Regions from separate parts of the Faecalibacterium duncaniae genome, predicted to be linked through region 1. Evidence: riboswitches for the same ligand, from Rfam matches in the RefSeq annotation. Region 1 holds a riboswitch; the other holds the start of a gene.

Evidence for each region. A riboswitch is a leader RNA that binds a small molecule or an ion and turns the genes downstream of it on or off. The one in region 1 is predicted to bind thiamine pyrophosphate.
Region 2: it holds a riboswitch for thiamine pyrophosphate, as region 1 does, so the genes downstream of both, thiT (energy-coupled thiamine transporter ThiT) here and thiW (energy coupling factor transporter S component ThiW) in region 1, are expected to answer to the same signal.

The regions. Positions count from the first base shown of each region.
Region 1 is NZ_CP048437.1:327,842-331,240, reverse strand. It holds gene thiE (thiamine phosphate synthase) at 1-407, opposite strand, end outside; gene thiM (hydroxyethylthiazole kinase) at 394-1,215, opposite strand; gene thiW (energy coupling factor transporter S component ThiW) at 1,228-1,743, opposite strand; TPP riboswitch at 1,924-2,030, opposite strand; gene GXM22_RS01450 (SPFH domain-containing protein) at 2,212-3,399, shown strand, end outside.
Region 2 is NZ_CP048437.1:1,060,401-1,063,799, forward strand. It holds gene GXM22_RS05085 (hypothetical protein) at 204-542, shown strand; tRNA gene GXM22_RS05090 (tRNA-Ala) at 651-726, opposite strand; gene thiT (energy-coupled thiamine transporter ThiT) at 872-1,444, opposite strand; TPP riboswitch at 1,533-1,635, opposite strand; gene GXM22_RS05100 (sporulation transcriptional regulator SpoIIID) at 1,746-1,991, shown strand; gene sigG (RNA polymerase sporulation sigma factor SigG) at 2,028-2,792, opposite strand; gene GXM22_RS05110 (sigma-70 family RNA polymerase sigma factor) at 3,003-3,399, opposite strand, start outside.

The sequences.
Region 1 (3,399 bases):
GAGAAAGCTGCACCCACGCCCAGACAGTCGGCACCATGCCGGACGGCCTCCAGGGCCTCCTCCACGCTGTGGACAGATACGCCGATCATCATCTCATCGCCCACGCGCTGGCGCACCTGAGCAGCGGCCATATCCTCCTGCCCCACATGGATGCCCTCGGCGTGGCAGCGGATGGCAATGTCCACGTTATCGTTGATGAAAAAGGGCACATTGTATTTTTTGCACAGGTCGTGGAGCTCAAACGCCTCCTTCAGGAAGGCTTCCTCGTCCAGCTCCTTTTCCCGCAGCTGAACACAGGTCACGCCGCCCTTCAGGGCGCTCTCCACCTGCTGATAGAGGGTCTGACCGCCCACCCAGGCACGGTCGGTGACGGCGTAGAGCCGCATATATTCTTCAGCGCACTTCATACTTGGCACCCTCTTCCAGCTGAGCCGGAGTCATATGATAAATGGCATCAATGATGTAATTGCGGTAGGTGGCGTTGCCGTCCAGCGGGGTCAGCCGTGCATGGGCGATCTCGCCCGCAAGGCCCATGGCGCAGACGGCGGCAGCAGCAGCCTCCAGCGGCTGGCCGGGGTTGGCGGTGATAAAGGCCGCCGTCAGGGCAGAGAGCTGGCAGCCCGTGCCGGTGATGGCGCTCATCATCGGGTGGCCGTTGCGGATGCAGTAGGCTTTTGCCCCATCGGCCACGATGTCAATGGCACCGGTAATGGCCACAACGGCACCGGTCTTTGCGGCAAATGCCTTGGCAAAGGCCACCGCGCCGTCCAGATTTTCCTCGGTGACCCTGTCGGCCACATCGGCATCCACGCCCTTGGTGGTGCCCGCGCCGGAAGCCAGTGTCTTTACCTCGGAGATGTTGCCCCGGATGACCGTGAACCGCACCTCGTCCAGCAGGCGGTAGGCCGTCCCGGTGCGCAGGGCGGAAGCGCCTGCGCCCACGGGGTCCAGCACCACGGGGTGGCCCAGTGCATTGGCCTTTCTGCCTGCCTTGAGCATGGATTCAATGGTGCGGCTGTTCAGGGTGCCGATGTTGATGTTCAGCCCGCCGCAGATGGTGGTGATATCCTCCACCTCGGCAGCATCGTCGGCCATAATGGGCGAAGCACCGCAGGCCAGCACCATATTGGCGCAGTCGTTCACGGTGACGTAGTTGGTGATATTATGAATCAGGGGGCTTTTGGTGCGGACATTGGCAAACTGCTCTGCAAACATGACGCACCCCCGTCAGGAAAGGCTGCTCTGCATGGAGCGCAGGGCACCGGAGTGCTGCAGGCTGTACACCAGCACACCCGCAATAACCGCACCCACAGCGGTGGAGATGAGGAAGGGCACGATGTAGGCATAGAACGCGATGTCACCGGCGCTCTTGCCCATCAGGCAGATGGCCACCGGGTAAGCACACAGGCCGCCCAGAATGCTGGTGCCGAACACCTCGCCCACCAGGGTGGCGATCAGGTTTTTGGTCTTTGCGTAGACCAGGCCGCAGAGCAGGGCACCAAACATGCTGCCCGGGAAGGCCATCAGGCTGCCCAGACCCAGGATATTGCGGAGCAGCGAAGCCACAAAGGCCACGCCCACGCCCCACCAGGGACCCAGCAGCACGGCGCAGAGCACATTGACCATGTGCTGCACGGGGGCGCACTTGCTGCCGAACATCGGGAAGCTGAACACACTGCCAACCACGCACAGGGCGCAGAACATTCCAGCGAGAGCCAGCTTTTTCACAGAGAATTTTTTCATTGGAAACTCCTCTTTCTCAAAAAGCGGTCGAGGCTTGCTGGCCTCCTCTCACGCCGGAACACGGCTTCCCATCGCAGTTATTTCAAGGCTCAGGGCGCTCCCCCTCAGCCCGGAGCCGCCCGTTGCGGCGGCTTGCGGCAACAAAAAACAGGAGACACCACAGCGGTGCCTCCTGCAAAAAATCATTTTCCTATGACTTCCTACGGCGGCATTATCCGCATCAGGTCAAGGGTCGAAGTTTGGTTACTTCCTCTCAGCCCGCCTCACGAGCTCCCCTGTGTTTTGTTTTTCGTAGGGTATTGTACACCCGCCGGGGCAAAAAAGCAAGAACAAGTTTTTCTTTCGCCTTTTTGCCAAATCGCTTTTACAATTTTCCGGATTATGTTATACTTGTCCCAAATTTCGCAGCGCCCGGGGGAGCCATTCCCCGTTTTGGGACACTGCCCGGCACAAAAGGAGATTGAAGTTATGGGTCTCATCAAAGCAGCCATGGGCGCAGCATCCGGCGTGATGGGCGACCAGTGGAAGGAATATTTTTATTGTGACGCTCTGCCTGCGGAGGTGCTGGCCGTCAAGGGCCAGAAGCGGACCAATGGCCGCTCCGCCAACCGGCACGGCAGCGAAAACGTCATCTCGGACGGCTCTGTGATCGCCGTGGCCGACGGCCAGTGCGTGCTGATCGTGGAGCAGGGCAAGGTGGTGGACCTCTGTGCTGAGCCCGGCGAGTACACCTACAGCACCGGCACCCAGCCCTCCCTGCTCAGCGGCGGGCTGAAGAACATCGACAGCGTGTTTGCCGAGCTGGGCAAGCGGTTCAGCTTTGGCGGGCAGGCCGGTTCCGACCAGCGCATCTATTATATCAATACCCGGGAACTCACCGGCAACAAGTACGGCACCCCCAACCCGGTGCCTTTCCGGGTGGTGGACCAGCGCGCCGGCATCGATATCGACATCGGCATCCGGTGCTTCGGCGAATACAGCTACCGGGTGGTCAACCCCATCCTGTTTTACACCAATGTCTGCGGCAATGTGGAAAACGCCTACACCCGCGACGCGCTGGACGGCCAGCTCAAGACCGAGCTGATGACCGCCCTGCAACCCGCCTTTGCCCGGATCAGCGAGCAGGGCATCCGCTACTCCGCCCTGCCCGGCCACACCGCCGAGCTGGCCGAGGCCCTGAATCAGGAGCTGAGCGCCAAGTGGAGCAGGCTGCGCGGCATCGAGATCGTCTCTCTGGGCGTTTCCGGTGTCAAGGCCAGCGAAGAGGACGAGCAGATGATCAAGGAGCTGCAGCGCAGTGCGGCCTTTATGGACCCCACCCGCGCCGCCGCGCATCTGGTGGGTGCACAGGCCTCCGCCATGCAGACTGCCGCCTCCAACACCGCCGCCGGTCCCGCCATGGCCTTTATGGGGATGAACCAGGCCGCTGCAGCGGGCGGTGTCAACGCCCGGGATCTCTACCAGATGGGCGGCCAGCAGACCGCCGCGCAGCCTCAGGCCGCACCAGCCGCTGGCTGGACCTGCAGCTGCGGCCACACCGGCAACACGGGCAAGTTCTGTGCCGAATGCGGCAAGCCCCGGCCCGAAGCCCCGGCTGTCTGGGTGTGCAGCTGCGGTGCAAAGAACAGCGGCAAATTCTGCTCGGAGTGCGGCAGA
Region 2 (3,399 bases), 730 kb from region 1:
ACAAAACCATTCTTCGAGTTTTACATCGTCACTAATGCGGAATTCCATGCTTTTTGACCACCTCCATCAATTTCTTTCCGCCCTCGTCCAACGGGCCAATGCTGGATACGTTTCCGTCCTGCCCAACGGCAACAAAGCCAAGCTCGGAATAATAACAGGTTTGAGTGCCATTGCGCTGAGACATTGCAACCTTGGAAGAACGAATGATGCATTCTGTATCCATCGGTCCCATGCCACGCTCTGCCCAGTACTACAAAACGTACGTGCTTGCAAAGTTCAAAACGTTGGGCGCTGGCGGGGATTCGATAAGCTTACCTCTGGTCTTTATTGTACCAGTTTCCCGCATCTGCTGCAACTCTGTATTGGCTGCATCGAAACGTTTTTGTTTACGGGCAATGAAGCCAACCTTACTGCTGGCACTGCTACCAAACCCTGCCACGTTGGTGCGGGCGCTGTCGGCTCTGCCGTCGGCCTTGGCATGGAGCTGGCGGCACGGCGCGGAAAACACTGCAGGTGTTAAATCAGATAACGGTTTCGTTTGAGATCGGGGGTGTCACTGGCCCGCCTGCATGGCGAGCGGTGCACCCCTGATCTTTTTGCCGGAACAAAAAAGAAAAGCACCGTACTTCCTACGAAGTACAGTGCTTTTTTGGTGGAGAATAGCGGGATCGAACCGCTGACCTCTTGCATGCCATGCAAGCGCTCTCCCAGCTGAGCTAATCCCCCACATATTCGGTTGGTGTCTTGCGACGTGAGTTATTATACCAGCCGGGCGGGCGGTTGTCAACACCCAATTTGAAAAAGTTTGCAAAAACAAAAAAGCCCTGCCGGGCACAGAGCCGGGCAGGGCGCGGAACAAAGTGAGGATGGGTTAGGCCTTTGCGTGCTGGCGGTCAAAGATCTGCGGAGCCACACGGCAGAGCAGAACGGCGGCCACCATGGTCAGCAGGGTCTCAGGCAGCATGTAGCTGCCGTTGTACACCAGGCTGTAAGTCCAGGCAGACAGGCCTTCGTTCAGGTTGCCCCAGACCAGCACACCGGACAGGAAGCTGCACATAAAGCGCAGGAAGCCTGCCATAAAGGTGCCCACGGCCACGCCGACCATCCGGTTCTTGAAGGGGCGGGCAAAGAACTCGGCAGTGCCCAGCGCCATAAAGGCCACCAGATAGTCCAGCAGGACTTCACCCAGGAAATACAGGAAGGTCGGGGTCGGGGGTGCCCAGAAGCCCAGCAGCATCTGCAGGCAGCCGTTGACAAAGCCGGTGAACAGGCCCCACTTCACGCCGTGGCGGAAGGAGACCAGCACAAAGGGCAGCATGCTCAGCAGGGTAACGCTGCCGCCGTTGGGCAGGGTGAAGAACTTGATGTTGCTCAGCACGGTGCCAATGGCGATCATCAGGGCGCACTCCACAAGAATGCGGGTCTTGGAATAGGTTTTTGACATGGGAGATTCCTCTTCTCAGATAATAGTACACAAAAACAAATGCACCCGCACAAAAAGGCAGGCGCATGGGCTTCGTTTGTGAAGAGGGTGGACCTTTCCGCAAACTACCTACGCCGGCATTACCCGGATCAGGTTCGAGGGTACTCCGCTCAGGTGCGGATCTCAGCTTTTCAGCGCCCCTGTTTTTATGTCCAGCTCCCAGTATAGCGGCCAGCGCCCAAATGTCAAGCCCCGGCGGGCATATTGGCGGCTGATGGCTCATATTTTTTAGGGAGACCGCAAACAGGGGAGGCGTGACCGGATGAACGTGGAGCCGGAGCAGCGTGCGGCGCTGCTGGGAGAGTACATTGCAGAGCACAGTGCCACGGTGCGGGCAGCCGCCCGGGCGTTCGGGTGCAGCAAATCAACGGTGCACAAGGACGTATCCACCCGCCTGCGGGCCGTGGATGCGGCCCTGTTTGCCCGGGTGCAGGCCGTGCTGGCCCGCAACAAGGCCGAGCGCCATCTGCGGGGCGGGGCGGCGACCAGACGCAAATACAAAAAGTAGGAGAGCGGTGCAGGGAGGCCTGTGCCGCTCTCCTGTTTATTTGTGCCGGAACTGCTCCAGCGCGGCCTTTTCCAGCCGGGAGACCTGCGCCTGGCTGATGCCGATCTCCCGCGCCACCTCCATCTGGGTCTCGCCCTTGAGGTAGCGCAGCTCCATGATCCGCTTTTCGCGCGGGGTCAGCCCGGCCACGGTCTGCCGGAACTCCAACCCACTGATCCAGCTGTCCTCGCTGTCCGGGTCGCGCACCTGATCGATGACATACATGGCATCGCCGCCATCGGTGTAAAGGGGCTCTTCCAGGCTGATGGGCTCCACCACTGATTCCAGCGCCGCGTTCACCTCCCGGCGGGAAAGTCCTGCCTGCCGGGCTACCTCGTCCACGGTGGGCTCCCGGCCCAGCTGCTTTTCCAGCGCCTCCCGGGCCTGCATGGCCTTGTAGGCGGCATCGCGCAGGCTGCGGCTGACCCGCAGGGCGTTGTTGTCCCGCAGGAAGCGCCGGATCTCCCCGATGATCATGGGCACGCCGTAGGTGGAAAACCGCACCGGCTGGGCCGGGTCAAAGTTGTCGATGGCCTTGATGAGCCCGATGCACCCCACCTGAAACAGGTCGTCCAGATTCTCCCCCCGCTGCGCGAACCGCTGCACCACGCTCAGGACAAGCCGCAGGTTGCCCTCGATCATAGCCTGCCGGGCGGCGGCATCGCCTGCCCGCGCCCGGGTGAGCAGCTGCCGCTTTTCCGCTTCGGAAAGCACCGGCAGCTGGGCCGTGTCCACCCCGCATAATTCCACTTTGTTGTACATCCCCCGAACCTCCGGTTACGTTGATACCGGAAGTATGGTCACGGAACGTGCGGGGAATACGAGGAACTTTTTGGAGACTAAACCCCTCAGTCACGCTTTGCGTGACAGCCCCCCTAATAGTGGGGCCCTTGGCAGTACCCATAAAGTTACCCATTATGCCAAAGCCGCCCCTATTAGGGGCGGTGGCATCCCGCAGGGATGTCGGTGGGGTTACTCCCGCTCCAGCACCTCTTTTAGCTGACGGATGATCCGCTTTTCCAGCCGGGAGATGTAGCTTTGGCTGATGCCAAGGGCATCGGCGGCTTCCTTCTGGGTGTGCTCCACGCCGTCTACAAGGCCGAAGCGCAGCTCCATGATCTGCCGCTCCCGGGGGGCCAGCTGCTCCACGGAGCGCCGGAGGGTGGCGCGCTCGGCGGCCTGCTCCAATTGCAGGCCCACAAGGTTTTCGTCGCTGCCCAGCACGTCCGAGAGCAGTAGCTCGTTGCCGTCGCCGTCGGTGTTCAGGGGCTCATCGATGCTGGCCTCCTGCCGTCGGTTGGAGCTTTTGCGCAGGTACATCAGGATCTCGTTGCCGATGCACCGGCTGGCGTAGGTGGCCAGCTTGATG